Regions from separate parts of the Arthrobacter sp. Y3221087 genome, predicted to be linked through region 3. Evidence: riboswitches for the same ligand, from Rfam matches in the RefSeq annotation. Region 3 holds a riboswitch; each other region holds the start of a gene.
What was found. Region 3 has a riboswitch for cyclic di-AMP ahead of AC5RUO_RS13880 (aggregation-promoting factor C-terminal-like domain-containing protein). Riboswitches for the same ligand answer to the same signal wherever they lie in the genome.
Positions count from the first base shown of each region.

Region 1: another riboswitch for cyclic di-AMP. It lies ahead of AC5RUO_RS17425 (C40 family peptidase); the one in region 3 lies ahead of AC5RUO_RS13880 (aggregation-promoting factor C-terminal-like domain-containing protein).
Region 2: another riboswitch for cyclic di-AMP. It lies ahead of AC5RUO_RS08010 (LysM peptidoglycan-binding domain-containing protein); the one in region 3 lies ahead of AC5RUO_RS13880 (aggregation-promoting factor C-terminal-like domain-containing protein).

Region 1 covers NZ_JBNHFE010000007.1:120,259-126,220, forward strand. Annotated here, with positions in the region: gene AC5RUO_RS17400 (molybdopterin molybdotransferase MoeA) at 1-427, opposite strand, end outside; gene AC5RUO_RS17405 (DUF6457 domain-containing protein) at 424-717, opposite strand; gene mobA (molybdenum cofactor guanylyltransferase) at 733-1,407, opposite strand; gene AC5RUO_RS17415 (HNH endonuclease) at 1,460-1,960, opposite strand; gene AC5RUO_RS17420 (NlpC/P60 family protein) at 2,251-3,024, opposite strand; gene AC5RUO_RS17425 (C40 family peptidase) at 3,185-3,868, opposite strand; cyclic di-AMP (ydaO/yuaA leader) riboswitch at 3,939-4,117, opposite strand; gene AC5RUO_RS17430 (M23 family metallopeptidase) at 4,246-5,067, opposite strand; cyclic di-AMP (ydaO/yuaA leader) riboswitch at 5,078-5,297, opposite strand; gene AC5RUO_RS17435 (iron-dependent transcriptional repressor DtxR) at 5,428-5,962, opposite strand, start outside.
Region 2 covers NZ_JBNHFE010000001.1:1,677,300-1,683,261, forward strand. Annotated here, with positions in the region: gene AC5RUO_RS08000 (APC family permease) at 1-1,292, shown strand, start outside; gene AC5RUO_RS08005 (protein adenylyltransferase SelO) at 1,289-2,764, shown strand; gene AC5RUO_RS08010 (LysM peptidoglycan-binding domain-containing protein) at 2,900-3,757, opposite strand; cyclic di-AMP (ydaO/yuaA leader) riboswitch at 3,761-3,931, opposite strand; gene AC5RUO_RS08015 (aggregation-promoting factor C-terminal-like domain-containing protein) at 4,212-5,564, shown strand; gene AC5RUO_RS08020 (TraR/DksA family transcriptional regulator) at 5,586-5,942, shown strand; gene AC5RUO_RS08025 (DNA alkylation repair protein) at 5,939-5,962, shown strand, end outside.
Region 3 covers NZ_JBNHFE010000004.1:82,066-88,027, forward strand. Annotated here, with positions in the region: gene AC5RUO_RS13870 (SixA phosphatase family protein) at 1-182, opposite strand, end outside; gene AC5RUO_RS13875 (winged helix-turn-helix domain-containing protein) at 246-1,109, opposite strand; cyclic di-AMP (ydaO/yuaA leader) riboswitch at 2,141-2,300, shown strand; gene AC5RUO_RS13880 (aggregation-promoting factor C-terminal-like domain-containing protein) at 2,306-3,040, shown strand; gene AC5RUO_RS13885 (glyoxalase superfamily protein) at 3,103-3,477, opposite strand; gene upp (uracil phosphoribosyltransferase) at 3,523-4,158, opposite strand; gene AC5RUO_RS13895 (phosphatase PAP2 family protein) at 4,171-4,974, opposite strand; gene tadA (tRNA adenosine(34) deaminase TadA) at 5,036-5,539, shown strand; gene AC5RUO_RS13905 (glycosyltransferase family 4 protein) at 5,549-5,962, opposite strand, start outside.

The DNA of each region.
Region 1 (5,962 bases), on a different contig from region 3:
GCTCGCCGGGGCGGGCATTGCCGCCCGTCGTCAGGATCGGCAGACCGTCGTCGTCTTTGCCCAGCACGGCATTCTCGCTGCGAAGGACGGCCTTGCCTCCGGGGGGTATCAGGCCGCCTGTCACGATCGGGCTGGCCTGGTGCGGCGCCAGCCTTGTCCCCGGCTCCGCCGGAATCCAAGGCCCTGTCCCGTTGACTACCCACCCGTCCATCGCGGAGGACGCATAGTGGGGCATATCCTGCAGTGCCACAATGTCCTGGTCCAGCCTGCGTCCAAGGGCCAAGCCGAGCGCTACGGGCCCGGCAGGGATCGGCGTGGCGGCATCAAAAGCGGCCTGCCGGGCTTCTTCCCAGGTGTGGGCGAGATGGTGATGCGCGTCCTGCCCTTCGGCTTCGCCGGCTTCTGAAGAAGGGGCCTCCTCCGTCATTCGCCGGGGGTCCCGGCGGCTTCAGCATCGTAGTCGGCGGCCAGGGAGCGGGCCACGGCGAGGGCCGAGTCCATGGAGGCGGCGTCTGTTGCCCGGCCTGCCCCTGAGGCGAGGCCGGCGGCGTAGCCTGCAATGAAAGTGGTCAGCGGGGCGGCCGGGCGCACCACGGAGTGGGCAGCCACTCCGGCGAGCGAGAGAATGGCATTGACATCCACCTGGACGTCTTCGAGTTCATAGGCCTGGAGCAGTGACCTGCACCATTCCTCCAGCGTCTCTTCCTGGCTTTTCATGAACTGCCTCCCAAGTTAACTGCGGCTGCGCCGGCCCTGGTCATCGTCCTGGTGGCCGGCGGAAATCCCTAGCGCGGCAGCATCGTCCCACGTATCCACATCAGCTGTTGAGGCGGCGGATACGGTGACAAGCTGCACGTCCAGACTAGCAAGGAGGGAGCGGACAGAGCCGTTGATTAAGGCTCCCCTGGCGGCAAGCTCGTGCACGGCTTTTTTTAGCCCAGCCGTGCGGTAAAAACCCGCCAGCGGCTGGGCCCTGCCTTGGGGAGTGCCATCGTCAGATGCGGCCATAACCACGTCGGGCCTGCCGGCACCGCCGCCAGCCAGGTCCGCTGCCAGCGCAGAGGAGAGGCGGGCCACGGCGTCCGACACCAACGGCATGTCGCAGGCCAGCACCAGCGTGTACTCCGCTTCGCTGCCAGCCCTTGACAGCACCTCCAGCCCCGCAGCAATGGCGGCGGCGGGGCCTGCAAACTCTGGCTGCTCCCGGCAGGACAAAACGCCCTCCGGCAGGCGCCCCGGATCCGGACCGACCACCACAGTCCGGCGGGCACCGGACGCCGCATCAAGGGATCGTTCCAGCAAGGTGGCACCGCGGAAAAGCAGGTGCTGTTTCGGTACTCCGCCCAGCCGGGAGGACCGGCCTCCGGCGAGGATCAAGGCATCGAAATGCGGCATTGGCTCTTGCACCGTTCCAGCCTAGCCAGCGGCAGGCAGGGACGCACAAACAGGGAAGGACCGGTCAGGCAGCGCGCTCGGGCAGCAGGAAGGGGTCCCACGCGGGGGTGGGCTTCTCCAGCTCCTTGATCTGCCAGATGGTGCCGCGCGGAGGCTCCGGAACGAAGCGCAGCTTCCAGCCCATTTCCGCGGGCGTATGGTCACCCTTGGCGTTGTTGCAGCGGAGGCAGGCAGCCACCAGGTTTTCCCAGGAGTCGGCTCCGCCGCGTGATTTTGGGTGGACATGGTCGATCGTGTGCGCAGCCTTGCCGCAGTAGGCACACTTGTGCCCGTCCCGTCTCAGCACACCCCGCCGGCTGACGGCGGTGGCCTGGTTGTAGCGCGGGCGGATGTAGCGGTTGAGGAGGATCACCGAGGGACGGCCCAGTATTTCCTGTGGACCTACCACGGGGTCGTCCCCTTCGGCCACCACGCTCGCCTTGCCCGTGAGCACAAGCACCAGCGCCCGGCGGAAAGTGACAACCGCCAGCGGTTCATATCCAGCATTCAGAACGAGAGTGCGCATGCACGTACCTCTTCACGGCCGCACCCGTCAGGGGCACGAGGGCCGGCTGCCCTCGGCATGTCCGGGCTATGGATCGACACCACAAGAGTAAACACAGAAGCGCACTATCAGCTAATCGCCCTCGGGAAGGCATTTGATCCGTCCGCTGGCAGGCCATCTCCTGGAGCCCTCCGCACGGACCGGCCGCAGGCCCCGCCTGCTTCCCTTAAAAGGGAAAGGACCCCTGCTTTGTGGGCAGGGGTCCTTCCTCCATCGCCGGCCGTCGGGGGCGCCGGCCGGGGACGCGGGGACTAGTTGACGCGGATGAAAACCGGGCCGGAGCCAACGTTGGCGCTGAAGACCACCGTCTGGTTGCCGTTGTAGCCGCCGTGGACCGCCTGGCCGTTGCCTGCGTAGACAGCAATGTGCGCCATGCCGGCGCCGCCATCAGCGTAGTAGATCAGGTCGCCGGGCTGGGCTTCGGCAGCGCTCACCGTGCGGCCCAGTGACAGGTAGCCTGCAGGCCAGTCGTGGAAGTTGATGCCAACGGCCGCCAGGGAGTTGGTCACCAGCATGGTGCAGTCCTGCATGACACCCAGCTGGGCGTAGGCGGCGGACAGGATGGCTGCAGCCTTGCCGCTGGCGGAAGCCGGCGCGGCAGGAGCAGACGCAGCAGAAACCTTGGCGGTGACCTTCGGAGCGGGAGCGGTCTGGGCAACCGGGGCAGGGGCCGCCGGCGCGGCTTCCTCTACCACAACCTCGGGCTCTTCCACGACCACGGGCGCCGGCGTGGTGGTCACGGCAGGCTTCTCGTAGGTGATGGCGATGGTGGAAGCAGCGGAGATGGGAGCTTCGATGGCCGATTCAACTTCCAGGGCGGACGCCGGAGCGGAGTCACGCTGGATATTGGCGTCGGCGGCGTTGGCGGCGACGCCGCTGGTCAGCACCAGGCCGGAGGCCGCAGCGATCACGGCGGCCTGGCGACCTACGCCGCCGGCGTTGTCGCCCACAGCCTTGGCAATGACGGCGATCGAGCTGGTTTTGGTGACCTCGGCACGGTGCCGTGCGGTAGCACGAGTAGTCATCAGTTCTCTCTTTCGATTACCTCGGGGCCTGTGGGCAACCCGAGAGTTTTGGACGCGCCGGCATCTTGGGGGTACGTCGGCGCGCCCCGAACGGGGATGGTGGTTTAGCGAAAAAGTGCGGGCAAAGAAATAGTTCCCGGGGCCGAAGCCCCAAGAACTATTAGCCTGCGAGGGTGTAGAAGGAGGAGGTGCCGGTGGCGGCGACGGAGTGCAGCAGAGTGCCCTGGGAGGGGTTGAGTGCGCTGATCATCATGCCGTTGCCGACGTAGATGCCGACGTGTGCACCGCCGTTCTGCATCACCAGGTCACCCGGCTGGGGGGTGGAGGTGGGGGTCATGGCGGTCCATGCGTTCACGCGCGGGATGCTGATGCCGGCCTGGGCGTAAACCCACTGGGTGAAGCCCGAGCAATCCCAACCGGAGGTGGGGCTGGTGCCACCCCAGACGTAGGGGCTGCCAATGCCCGTGTAGGCGATGGCGGCGAGTCCGGTGGTGGCCGCAGAAGCGGCGGTCGCAACAACCTTTTCTGCCGCGGTTGACGCCGTTGACTCGGCGGAAGTGGCGGTCTCGTCCTCGTCGTCGGAGGTTGACTGCACGGTCACGCGTTCAACAACGGGAGCGGCGACGGTGGTGACCACCGGGCGCTCGAAGGAAACGGTGGCGGTAGGTGCTGCGGTGACTGCAAGTGCTGTCTGCGCGGAACCCGACTCGGTGGAAGCGGAGACACCGGCGGTGGTGTCCGCGGTGGCCGGCAGCCCCATGGCAAGGACAAGGCCGGAAGCGGCTGCAACAACAGCAGCCTGGCGACCCACTGTCCCGGCGTTGGCACTAACAGCCTTGGACACGGCGTCCAAAGGGTTGGTACGGACCGGTTGCGCACGGTGGCGCGCAGAATTATGGCGTGAAGACACGAAGGTAGCCTCTCCCAATGCCTGCGAGGTGAGCTGTCGGATTCGGATGGGAGTCACCCGGCCGCGCCGCTTCAAGGAAGCTTTGCGACTTAACCCCAAGGCCTTCCGTGAAGAAGGCCAAAATTGGTTCCCCCGCCCCTGCCAGACGATGAAATGCGAACGGACCTTGAGCGGTGGCAGAGTTAGGCAATCCGCACAAGAGCGTCAACTTCGGAAAAGTTGACGCGAGTTAGACGGTACAGGAGTTTTGACTGAATGTCACATTAAGGTCACGGCTGGTCACGGCAATTCGAGAGTCGGCAATCATTTGACTAGAGCCAGCCCGTCGGATCCACTACTTCGCCGTTGACCTGCACCTCAAAGTGCAGGTGGCATCCGGTGGAGGCTCCGGTGGTTCCGCTCAGTGCCACAACCTCGCCGCGCGAGACCGTCTGGCCCTCAGTCACATTGAAGGACGAGAGGTGGTTGTACGTGGTCTCCAGGCCGTTTCCGTGGTCGATCACCACGCGGTTGCCGCCGCCGAACTGGTGCCAGCCGACGAACGTCACGGTGCCGGTGGCAGCCGCGAGAACCGAGGTCCCGCACTGGGCAACGTAGTCCTGCCCGCGGTGGAAGTCGCCGGATCCACCCGTGATGGGGCTGACGCGGTAACCGAAGGGCGAGGCTGTGGTCAGCGACGCCAGCGGGGCGCCCAGGCTTCCGGTGGATGCGGCGCGGGAAACAGCGCCGGCGGACTGGGCGCTCAGGAGCTGCTTGAGCTTGCCGTCTGGATCCGCCTGGGTCACTACGGCCGAGCGGCTGAAGTCGATCTGCGCTCCGGCTTCGGCGGAGATAGCGGGCTGCGGGGTGACGGCGGCGGCCGCAACAGGCGCAATGCCCGTCTCGCCGGTGGCCATGACTGGGCTGGTGGCCGGAACAGTAACGGTGAGCACCAGGCCGGTGGCGGCGAGTGCCATGCCGGCCTTCTGGCCGATGCCGCTCGCCGAGGCGAACTCGGTGATCTGCCGGAACGGACCCCGACGGCGCCGCGCATCACGGTGGAGATCGCGGGGGCGCTCCGTGTGGATGACTTCGGCGACGCGCGGCGCCGAAGCGGGGCCAGCGGCGCGGCGGCGCCCCCTGGAGGTCTGCATGGACAAGAAGGATTCCTCTCTGGAAAGCCTGCGAAGTTAGCTGTCGGATTCGGGTCAGAGAGTGCAAAGACCCGGTCCGCCGTAAGCAAGCTTCGGCACAGAGATATCCGCTGAGGGATTCCTTCACTGGAAGAGGCTTGCTGCTGACGGACTTCACCCCAAGGCAGTCCCCCGCTGCCGCTTGTGGTTCCCCCGCCTCTGCCAGTTAGTGACTCGTGCTCCTGATCCGCTGGCAGAGCTCGGCTCCGGATCAGGTAACGCTTTTGTATCAACGCTTGGTTCAACTATAGGGGCTTAAGGCCCTAGGTAACAATTCCGTTATCTTGGCGTTACCGGCGTCACACCGGGCGGTCGGCCTTCCTAGCGAACGTGAACGAACACGTGCGCGGCAACCTCCGGCGGGAGTTCCAGAGCGCCTTCAATGCCGGGCACGCGGACCGAGATGTAGTCGCCCACACGTTCAAGAGTTACCGCGGCGCCTGGGCGGATGCCTCCCTCATCGAGCTGGGACAGCAGTTCCGGCTCCACCTGGATGGGCTCTGCCAGCCGGCTGACCGTGACCTCCGACGCAGGCCCGTAGGACTTCATGGCTTCCAGGAGGCTCGTCACCGTATCGCTGGAGGCAAGTGCGGGCTGGCCACCAAGTGCGGCAAGGCCCGGAATCGGATTGCCGTACGGCGATTCGGTGGGATGGTCCAGCATCTCGTAGATGCGCCGCTCCACCCGCTCGCTCATCACGTGCTCCCAGCGGCAGGCTTCGTCGTGCACATAAGCCCAGTCCAGCCCGATCACGTCGGCCAGGAGCCGCTCGGCCAGGCGATGCTTGCGCATGACCTCGGTGGCGCGCTTGCGGCCGACTTCAGTGAGCTCCAGGTGCCGGTCGCCGGAGACCACA
Region 2 (5,962 bases), on a different contig from region 3:
GGACGGTGGGCGGGATTGTCTGGCTGCCGTTCCTCCTGGCTTTCGTGGTGGCGACGCTGACGGCCTTTTCCTATCTGGAGCTGGTCACGCAGTATCCCCAGGCGGCAGGCGCCGCCTTGTACACGCACAAGGCGTTCGGCATCCACTTCGTCACGTTCCTGGTGGCTTTCGCCGTGGTGTGCTCCGGAATCACCAGCGCCTCAACCTCGGCCAATGTCCTCGCCCAAAATTTCTTCGGCGGGCTGGAAATCAATGGGGTGATGGGTGACCCGGGGCGGGGCGTCATCACCGCTGTGGCTCTCGGGTTCATGGTCCTCCTTGCGGCCATCAACCTTCGGGGCGTGGGCGAGAGCGTCAAGTTCAATGTGGTGCTCACGCTGGTGGAGATGATCGCGCTCTGCATCGTGATCGGCGTCGGCTTCTTCGTGATGGCCCAAGGGACAGGCAACCCCGGGGAGATCTTCGTCTTCAATGATTACCAGGACAAGGGGCTGTTCCTGGCCGTTACCGCCGCCACGTCCATCGCCTTTTTTGCGATGGTCGGCTTTGAAGACTCAGTAAACATGGTGGAGGAGACCAAGGATCCGGAAAAAATTTTCCCCCGGACCATGCTCACCGGCCTGGGTATCGCCGTTCTCCTGTACATGCTGGTGGCCATTTCCGTGGTCAGCGTGCTCTCGCCGACTGAGCTTGAGAACATCAGGGAGGCCGAGGGGGCCGCACTCCTGGAAGTGGTGCACAAGGGCTCACCAGACTTTCCCATTGACCTGGTCTTCCCGTTCCTTGCCGTCTTCGCCGTTGCCAACACGGCCTTGATCAACATGCTCATGGCCAGCCGCCTGATCTATGGAATGGCAAGGCAGCAGGTCCTGCCGCGTCCCCTGGGCAAGGTCCTGCCCGTGCGCCGTACCCCGTGGGCGGGGATCGCCTTCTCGACCATCCTCGCGCTGGGACTCATCCTGTACGTGACCAGCGATCCCGCAAGCAACATCGTTGCGAACCTCTCGGGCACCACGGCCTTCCTGCTGCTGTGCGTCTTCACCGTGGTCAACGTGGCCTGCGTGGTGCTGCGGCGGAAGCGGGACCCGAACCGTAAGGTCTTCTTCACCTCGCCGGGGCAACTACCGCTGGTGGCAGCCCTGCTGTGTGCATTCCTCGCAGGACCATGGGTAGGCCGCAATATCATCCAGTACCAGGTAGCCGGCGGGCTGATGGCAATCGGCGTGATCCTATGGCTTGTCACCTGGCTGATCAACCGACGGACCAACCGCGGGGATAGGGTTAACCCATGACTACCGCTGCAGAATCAACGGTCATCCTCGAAAGCCGCTTCGCCAGCGAACTGCCAGACATGGCTGTTCCCTGGCAGGCGGAGGAAGCTCCGGAGCCCCGGCTCCTGGTCTTCAACGACGCCCTCGCGGAAGAGCTCGGGCTTGATGCCCCCTACCTTCGCAGCGCGGAGGGTGTGCGGTTGCTGCTGGGCAACCACGTGCCGGAGGGGGCGGCGCCGGTGGCCCAGGCCTACGCCGGGCACCAGTTCGGCGGATACTCACCCCTCCTGGGGGACGGGCGGGCCCTCCTGCTTGGCGAGATCCTGGACGCCAACGGCCGCCTGCGCGATATCCACCTCAAAGGCTCGGGCCGCACACCTTTTGCGCGTGCAGGTGACGGGCGTGCCGTCGTCGGGCCCATGCTCCGGGAATACCTCGTCAGTGAGGCAATGCACGCGCTGGGGATTCCCACCACCAGGTCTCTCGCCGTCGTCGGCACCGGACGCCTGGTGCGCCGGGACGAGATGCTGCCCGGGGCAGTCCTGGCCCGGGTGGCCAGCAGCCACCTGCGGGTGGGGAGTTTCCAGTATGCGCGGGCCACGGACAACCTCGAGCTGCTGCGCCGCCTGGCGGACCACGCCATCAGCCGGCATTACCCCGCCGCCGCTAAAGCTGAGAATCCGTATCTTGCGCTTTTCCGGGCGGTGGTGTCGGCCCAGGCCGCGCTGGTGGCGCAATGGATGCTGGTGGGCTTCGTCCACGGCGTGATGAACACGGACAACATGACCATTTCCGGCGAGACCATCGACTACGGGCCCTGTGCGTTCATGGACGATTTCAATCCCGCCGCCGTCTACAGCTCCATTGACGTGGGCGGGCGGTACGCCTACGCCAACCAGCCTGTTATTGCCGAATGGAACCTGGCGCGCCTCGCCGAGTCGATCCTTCCGCTGATCAACGAGGATCAGGAGCAGGCCGTCGCTCCCGCCGTGGAGGCGCTGGGCGAATTCCGCAGGCAGTACAGCGATGCTTGGTTCGACGGGATGAGGACCAAGCTGGGCCTGCCCGGCAGCCCCGCGGGAAGCCCTGAGGCCGAAGCGGCATCCGAACTGGTGGACGGGGTGGTTGCGATCCTGAAGGACGGCCCGGTGGACTACACGCGGTTCTTCCGCAACCTGGGCGAAGCAGCGCGTGGAAATGACAGGCCTGTCCGGGGCATGGTCATGGACCTGGCAGCATTCGACGCCTGGGCCGGGCGCTGGCGGTCCATGAAGCCGGATGCGGACCGGATGGACCGGGTGAATCCTGTGTACATTCCGCGCAACCATCTGGTGGAAGAGGCTCTCGCTGCGGCCACCGGCGGCGACCTGGAGCCGCTTACCAGGCTCCTTGAAGCAGTGGGCGCCCCTTACGAAGAGCGACCCGGGCTGGAACGTTACGCCGAAGGCGCGCCGGAAGACTTCGGCAAGTACATGACGTTCTGCGGCACGTGACAGGCTGAGCCGCAAAGTGGCGGCGGGGCCCCGGTGGCAACACGTTAAATACGACAAGGGCGGCAGCCGGGTCTTCCCGGCTGCCGCCCTTCTGTGCGCAGCTCTTGGTGCGGCTGCTTCAGTTGCGCGGGGTAACTACGCTACCCGGACGAAGGAAGCTCCGCCGAGCCAGCTGATGGAGTGGACTTCGGTCTTGTAGCCGTCCACGCCGCCGCTGACAACCTGGCCGTCGCCGGCGTAGACGCCCACGTGGCCTGCAGTGATCACCAGGTCGCCGGGGGCGGGGGTGCCCACGGTGGTGCCGTACTGGTAGAACTGGCCGGGAGCCAGGTCACCGACGGACTTGCCGACGGAGCGGAGGGCCTTCTCCACCATGGCGGTGCAGTCCTGCTGCACGCCCAGCTGGCCGTAGGCGGAAGCCAGGATGGCTGCACCGGTGCCGGTGCCGGTCGCGGCAGGTGCGGGAGCCGGGGCCGGAGCCGGGGCAACGGCCGCGGAGGCATAGTTCACGGTGGAGCCGGTGTTCGCCAGGGCAGGTGCGGCCGGGGCAGGAGCAGCGGCAGGTGCCACGTAGCCGGCGCCCGGAATGGTGATCTGGTCACCGGGGTAGATGATGGTGGAGATGTCCAGGCCGTTGGCGGCCAGCACATCGTTCAGGCTGACGCCGTGAGCGGCCGAGATGGCGCCCAGGGTGTCTCCGGAAACCACGGTGTAGACGTTGCCGGCGGCAGGGACTGCGGCAGCGGGGGCAGCCACTGCGGCTGCCGGAGCGCTGTACGCCTGGACGCTAGCGGTTTCGGTGGTATCCGGGCCGGTCACGCCTGCATGGGCGGGAGCTCCAACACCGAACGCAATGCCGGACGCAGCGGCAACTGCGAGCACCGGACGGCTGAGCGTCCGTGCCTGGGACTTTGCGGAAGCAGCCAAGCCCTGGAGCGCGATTGAGCGGGCCGGAGTCGCGCGGTGACGGGCGGTAGGGAAATTTTTTGACACGTGTGATCGCCTCTCCCATGCCTGCGGGGTGAGCTGTCGGGTTCGGGTTGGAGATACCCGGCCGAAGGCAACCGCCCACAATGGACGGAGGCGCTATCGACTTAACCCCAAGGCCGTAACGGCCGTGGAAACTTGGTTCCCCCGTCCCTGCCAGCTGGAAAGCGGTTGAATCCCGGGTCAGTGGCAGGGCTCGGCATACTGATGGGAATGTCCCGTTTGGGAGGGACACCTGAAGACCATAACCCGACCGCGGAGCAATTGTCACGTTTGGGTAACATACGAGGCGCTTCTATCGTATTAAGCAATCGTATGGAGGTACTAGCACACCTTTCTGACCTCGCGTGATATTTGGCAGCTGGCGTGGCTTGTTATTCATGTCACAAATCTATAAAGGTAGCGGGGGGAGGCTGTCCAACCCTCAACCTCGTGTTGAAACCCGCTAAGCTTCGGAGCTATGCGCCTGACCGGAAGCATGTTCAAGCCCCCGTTGCTGGCAGGGCTGCTGGCACTTGCCCTCGCCGGCCCCGCTGCCGTGCTTCCGGCGGCCGCGGATGAGCCTCCGCCGGGCGGGTACCCATCGTGGGAAGACGTTCAGAAGGCGCAGCAGTCTGAAGCCCGGAAGGCGGCCGAGATCGAGAACATCACGGGCCTGCTTCAAGGCCTGCGGTCCGAGTCCGAAGCGCTCGGGACGGCCGCCGTGGCCTCCGCAGCCGACTATGCACTGGCGGATGCCGCCCTGCAGGCCGCAACGGCCAGGGTGGATGCCCTCGCAGGCCGGGCTGCCCAGGCGGACGCGGAGTTGCAGCGGCATCAACAGGCCGTTGGTGCGCTGGCCGCCAGATCGTACAAGACCGGCGGAACCACCATGGGATTCTTTGTGGCACTGGAAGCTCTGGAGAACAACAGCATCCACGGGCTCAACGTCGTTGAGGTGGTGGGAGCCAAGACCGCGGATTTGGTCAGCCGGGCGGAGGCCGCCGGCAAAGCCACCGCTGCGCTGGGGGAGCAGGAAAAGACCGCCAGGGCGGAGCGCGAACGCCTGTCCGGAGAGGCGAAGGCCAAGCTGGACACTGCCCGTTCCGCCCAGGACGCGGTGGCCCGCCAGGTCGCCGAAGAGCAGCGGCGCAGCGGAGAGCTGACCGCGCAGCTGGCGTCCCTCAAGGGCACGACGGCGGCGCTCGAGGGCGAATACCGGCAAGGCCAGGCGGCGCTTGCAGCCTATGAGGCGGCCCAGGCTGCTAAACGAGCCGCTGCCGAGGAGCAGGCCCGCCGGCAGGCAGCTGCAGATGCTGCTCCTGCCGGTGCTCAAAGACCTCCCGCTCCGGCAAACCCGGTCCCGGCAGCGCCGGTGCCAGCGAATCCCGCGCCGCTAAATCCGGCCCCGGTAAATCCTGCTCCCGTGAACCCGGCGCCGGCGAACCCCGCCCCTCTTGCCCCGGCGCCTGCGATCCCCGGCCCGCCCGCCGTCGTCGTGCCCTCCGTTCCAGGCGGCTCCGTCAACGATCCCGCTGCGGCCAAGAGCTACGCCTCCGGCCGCCTTGCAGCCTACGGCTGGGGCCAGGACCAGTTCCTGTGCCTCGCCCAGCTCTGGACCAAGGAATCAAACTGGCTGACCACCGCCACCAACCCCTACTCCGGGGCCTATGGGATTCCGCAGGCCCTGCCGCCCGGCAAGCTGGGAAGCGCCGGCAGCGACTGGCTTACCAGCTACCGTACGCAGATCGAGTGGGGGCTCGGGTATATCCGGGACCGCTACCGTACACCCTGCGCGGCGTGGGACCATTCCGTAGCCAGGAACTGGTACTGAGAGGCGCGCTAGGCTTTCTCCATGCCAGATTTTGAGCGGTTCCGGGTGCTGCTCGAGGAGGAGCGGAAGCGGAAGGCTGCGCTGCTTCCGGACCTTCGCGCGGACATCGCCTCGGCCAGTTCGGCCCGGCTCAATTCAAACGTCGACGACGAACACGATCCCGAGGGCGCCACGATCGCTTTCGAGCTGTCCCAGGCGGCCGCACTCCTGAAGCAGAGCGCCGCCGGCCTGGACCAGGTGGAGGCCGCCCTCGCCCGGCTGGACGCCGGAACCTATGGCACCTGCGCCGTCTGCGGCGAAGCCATTGCCGAGGGCAGGCTGGAAGCCCGGCCATGGACCGCGTTCTGCATCAACCACGCCGCGGCAGGCCGGCAGTGACGGCGGGGCCGGACATTGTT
Region 3 (5,962 bases):
AGGGCGCTGGAGCAGAGGATGAAGTCCGGGACGATGTTGTGCTTGAGCAGCCAGCGCCCGGCCAGCGGCGCCTCCCGGTGGCCGCGCTCCTCCAGCGGCCGCTCGTGGTCGGGCACACCGCCGGGCCAGTCCGCCTTGGCATGGCGCATGATCACAAGGCGGCGAAGATGGTGCTCACTCATGCCCCAAGCTTAACGAACAAGCACCCGCCCCAAACGGGACGGGTGCTGGTTGGAAGACCTGGGTCAGATCGAGTATTCAGGAGCGGCCCAGACCACTACTTCCGGGTGCTCGTAGAAGCGGTAGCCCTGTCCGCGGACGGTGCGGACCGTGTTGGCGAGGCGGCCCAGCTTGGAGCGGAGGCGGCGGATGTGGACGTCGATGGTGCGCTCGTTGGGCACTTCCTCGGCGTTCCGCCACAGGCCTTCGAGCAGTTCGTCGCGGCCCACGGTGCGGGTGCCGTTCTCCACCAGGTAGTTGAGGAGCTCGAACTCCTTGAACGTCAGGTTGAGCGATTCGCCGTCGAGGTGGACTTCGCGGCGGGCAAGGTCGATCAGCACGCCGGACGGGCGCGGCTCCTGCGGCTGCTGCGGACGGGGCGTCTCGGAGCGCTGGCGGGAGTTCACGGTGGGGTCGCCGAAGGTGGAACGGACGACGTCGAGCGCGGAACCGGGGGTGCCGGCCGGGGCAACGGCAACGGCTGCGTAGCTTTCGGCGCCGGTTACCAGGGACTGGGCGTAGGCGCGGATTTCCTGCGCAAGCTTGGCGATGGAGGTGCCGGCAGCTGCAGCGGTTTCCTCGTCGATGCCCATGTACAGGACGAACCCGCGGGCAACATTGTCATTGGCCACCGGGCGGACGGCGTTGGGTCCTGCCACCACGGGCGTGGGTGCCGTTACGGGAGCGGAGTCAGCCGTGGGAACGGCGCGGAGCTGCCCGTAGGAGTTGGGGTTGTAGCCCTGCGGCGCGTAGCCCTGGGCGGGAAAGCTGCTTCCGGAAGACGGCGAAATTGACGGGCGCGGGCCAAATCCGGGGCGGAGGCCGGAGGGCTGGCCTGCCTTGGCGGCGTTACGGACAGAGATGTGGACGTATCCGGATGCAACAGACATGGGATTGCTTACCTCAATGTGAATGGCCGCCATCGCGGCTCGAATGCTGGGTTTCCCCGCAATGCGAACTGGGGAGGGGCGCCCGACGCTGGGCTGGGGGGCGAATGCCTAAGAACTTCGATGGGTGGAGAAGGTCAGGCGTGCATTCGACAACAGCGCATGTCGGCAGCAGCTGATGTGCTGGGCCAATATTCTGCGGCTGCAGGTGCTGTTGAGTTCTTGTTCACATTGGAAGTGTGCAGCGTAACAATGGCAACTTGCAAGTAACAATGGATCGAATCGTCCGCATTGTGAGACGAAATGCTCTATTGTGGCGCAGATCACGATTCTGGCGGAAGCCAAAGAATAACATTCGTTATCCGATTTGCCGCCACGAATAGGGCTGTTGGCAGAATATTCTTCGCGAAAGGCGACTCCGCGAAGTTTTTTATTCAAGTGAGTGCGAATTGCCAAAATCGCCCCCTACTGCCCCGGCGCGTGTCCAGCGGCGCGCGGAGCAGGGAAGAAATTTTCCCGCAAGCCCGCGTTTATCGTCCCGCAGGCCCAGGATCAACTCCGCTCCCTGCACCTGGCCCACGCGTCCGGGCCGAATACCTCCCGGCCGCGAGCGCCGTATGTACGGTCGACTGGACTGTGACCACTGGATGCGATGCTCCCAAGTTCGACGGCTTGAACTGCCGCGCAGGCTCCGCCCGTCCACACCGGAGGTCCAGGCGCTGTTACTCATCGCGATGGACGCCGCCCAGGACCGCCCCGTTTGGGTGAAGAGGCCAGGCCTCGGCCGCGGAGGGAACCAGCGGACGGGACTTTTCCAACGCAATGAATAGCCAGGCCCACGAAGGGAAGGTCACGGCCGCATCACAGCCGGGCCAGACGCATGGCCCTCCACCTGCACTTGTGCGCCGACTGGCACAAGTCGACGCGCCGTCATCGTGATGTCCGTTACCTAAATGTGACTTAAGCGCTGAACTCCTGTAGCGTCGATTGGGTACGGTTCCCGTTCGGGCCGTATATCCGGATGACGCCAAGCTCTGCCACTTCCCGGATTCCGCTTGATCGAAGGCAGAGGCGGGGGACCCACCGTCCCGGGCATTGATTTGCCCTTGGGGTTAAGCCAGCACGTGATATTTCCGTGCGGCCGGATGCCCTCATCCGAACCCGACAGCTAACTCCGCAGGTGTGAGAGGCGATTCATCATGTTTACATTCCCGGCTAAACCGCGCCCGAAACAGGGTTCCGACAGCGATTTCCAGCGTCCGGAAGGCAAGAAGTTCACCCTCGGCAAGCGTGCCGCGGTCCTCGTAACGTCCGGTGCGCTGCTGGTAGGCCTCGGCGCCGCCGGCCAGGCGACGAATGCTTTTATTCCCGCGGCGTCCACCACAAGCACCACGGCGGCGGACTCCGATTCGCAGATGAGCATCGAGAAGAGCGAGATCCGGTCCAACCCGGCCGAGTCTCCCGCCCCCGCCGAAATCAACGTTGTTCCCCAGGCCGCCGAGCCGGCCCCCGCACCCGCGCCGGAGCCCGTCCCCGCGGCTGAGCCTGCTCCGGCACCCGAGCCCGCACCCGCACCGGAGCCCGCTCCGGCACCTGCACCCGAGCCGGCTCCCGTCGTCGCGGTCAATGACCCGGCAGGCGCGCAGGCCTACGCCGCCGGCCAGCTTGGTTCCTACGGCTGGGCCCAGGACCAGATGCAGTGCCTGGTGACGCTCTGGACCAAGGAATCCGACTGGACCACCACGGCCACCAACCCCAGCAGCGGTGCCTACGGCATCGTCCAGTCCCTGCCCGCCGAGAAGATGGCCAGCGCCGGTGCGGACTACCTCACCAACTACCGCACACAGATCAACTGGGGCCTGAACTACATCAAGGAGCGCTACCAGTCCCCCTGTGGCGCGCTGAACTTCCACTACGCCAACAACTGGTACTAAGCCGCTGCTGAATTTCCCCGGCCCTTCCGCTGTCCGTGCGTGAGGGCCGGGGATTTTTGGGCTTAAGAATCCCGTCCCGGGATGTACTGCACTGCCCACCTGTTGCCGTCCGGATCGGCGAAGTAGACGAAGTGGCCCCAGCCCTGCACGTCCACGTCGCTGACGTCCACGCCGTTCTCCTTGAGGTGGCGGTGCGCGGCTTCGATGTCGTTGACCACCAGCTGGAGGTTGGAACCGGTCCCCGGAGGGGCGTCCGTAAGTCCTTCACCAATGCAGATGGAGCAGGCCGAGCCCGGCGGAGTCAGCTGGACGAAGCGGATGGAGTCGGTGGGGCGCTGGTCGAAATCGGCGTTGAAGCCAACCTTGTTGACGTAAAAATCCTTGGCACGGTCCACATCGGACACAGGGACAAACACGAGTTCAAGTTTCCAGTCCATGGGCACAGGCTACGGCTGAGCCCATGGTCTTGGAAGGCTTGAACCTCAGCCGGCGATGCCGTACAGGCGGTCGCCCGCGTCCCCGAGCCCGGGAACAATGTAGGACTTGTCGTTCAACTTCTCGTCGATGGATGCCAGGACAATCGTCACGTTGGCGTCCGCGAGTTCCTCTTCCAGCTTGGCGAGGCCCTCAGGTGCGGCCAGCAGGCAGATGCAGGTGACGTCCGAGGCGCCGCGCTTGAACAAGAACTTGATAGCCTCGCGCAGGGTTCCGCCGGTGGCGAGCATGGGGTCCAGGACGAAGATCTGGCGGTCGGTGAGGTCTTCGGGAAGCCGTTCGGCGTAGGTGATGATGTCCAGGGTTTCTTCATCCCGGGCCATGCCGAGGAACCCCACTTCGGCGGTGGGGACGAGCTTGGTCATGCCCTCGAGCATGCCCAGGCCGGCGCGCAGGATGGGTACCACCAGCGGGGTGGGCTTGGTGAATGCGGTTCCCACGGTACTGCTGACGGGCGTTTCAATGGTGACGGGTTCGGTGCGGACTTCGCGGGTCGCCTCGTAGGCGAGGAGGGTCACCAGCTCTTCGGTCAACTGCCGGAACACCGGGGACGGGGTGTTTTTGTCCCTCAGGACGGTGAGCTTATGGGCGACGAGCGGGTGGTCCACAACGAGAGTTCGCATGCGTCAAAACTATCACCCGGCGTTGTCCTTCCCGTGCCCGCCGGGGCCGTCGTGATGCAGGGCATCAACCACCACATCCCGCACCACTGGATGCTCGAAATCGGGTGCCGGGCCCACGTGCTCCCGCCGCCTGATCATGTGGAACAGCCGGTGGGCAAGTATGACCATCAGCACCCACGCGAGGCCCAGCAGCCAGCCGGCCATCACGTCCGTGAGCCAGTGGTGCCCCAGGTATACCCGGCTCAATCCCATCGCGATGATGAAGATCACGCCCGTTGTGATGGCGGTGATGCGGACCCACAGCTTGAAGAAGTGCAGGCACAGGATATAGAGCAGCACGCCGATCACCACGGTGGTGTTCAGGGTATGGCCACTTGGAAAGGACGGCGTGGTTTCATACGGTGGCACGGCCTCCGTATGTTCGGGACGGGTCCGGCCCACCAGGCGCTTGCCGATCGTGGTTGCCGTGGTGGACACCGCGGCTGCACCGCCAACCAGGATCAGCGGCCGCCAGGACCGGCTCAGGAACGTGAGCCAGGCGGTGAGGATGCTCGCGAGGATGGGCATCCCGACCCCGCCACCGATGTTTGTGAATGCGGTGACGAAGGCGTCCGTTTCGGGGTTCCGCAGTGACTGCGAATAGTCGAGTGCAGGAATATCGAGGCTGGCCAGGCCTTCCTCATCCACCACGTCCGAGTACACCTCGGCGCCCAGCAGCGCCATGGCAAGCACAAGGGTTCCACCGATGATCAGGGTCAGCCACAGGGCGGCATATGGTTTGAACCATCTGTCCACGCGGTCACGGACGGTGCTCATTTGTGCCTCCCGGGGCTGGTCGTCACGGGCTCAGGGTATCCTTCGAAACTATCATTGAGCCATGGTCTCCACTGGAAAACACGACACGTGGATGGGTCTTGCCCTTGCGGAGGCCCGCCGCGCCCTTGCAACAGAGGATGTGCCAATCGGCGCCGTGGTGCTGGGGCCCGACGGCGCGGTGCTGGGTTCCGGACGCAACCAGCGGGAGGAGCTTGGGGACCCCACGGCACACGCCGAGGTGGTGGCCATCCGCCAGGCAGCGGAGCGGCTGCGCGAGCTTGCGGCCCGCGACGGCGGGAAGGCCGACGGCTGGCGGTTGTCCGACTGCACGTTGGTGGTCACCCTTGAACCGTGCGCCATGTGTGCCGGCGCTATCGTCCTCGCCCGGATTCCCAGGGTTGTCTTCGGTGCCTGGGACGAGAAGGCGGGCGCCGCGGGATCGGTGTTCGACGTCCTCCGCGAGCGCCGGCTCAACCACTGGGTGGAGGTTTACTCCGGCGTGCGGGAAGCCGAATGCGCGGAACTGCTCCGTGATTTCTTCGCCGGACACCGCAGCCGTCTGTAGCGGGAAGTCCTACTCCGCCTCCTCGCCGGGCTGCAACGCCTCCAGGGCGATTCTTGCCGTCTGGTCCCACCCTGGCAGCCGGTCCCGGGCCGCCAGCGCGGCCGATCGCCATTCGTCCCTCGTTGCCTGGTCCCGCAGCCAGTGGCGCAGGACGCCGGCGAGCCTCGCGGGGTTCTCCCGGTCCCCCGGCACAAGCGGTACAGCCGCGCCGGGAAGCCTGGCGCCGCCGTCGTCGTTCAGCAACCGTGCCAGCCCGAGCGCTTCCTCTGCACCTGTCCCCTGCCGCACCACCACCGGGATTCCCCGTGCCAGTGACTCGGTGACCACCATGCCGAACGCCTCCACACGGGACACCAGCAGGCTCAGGTCCGCGGCCTCCCACGCATCTTCCAGGGCGTCGCCCAGGAGCTCGCCAGTGATCCT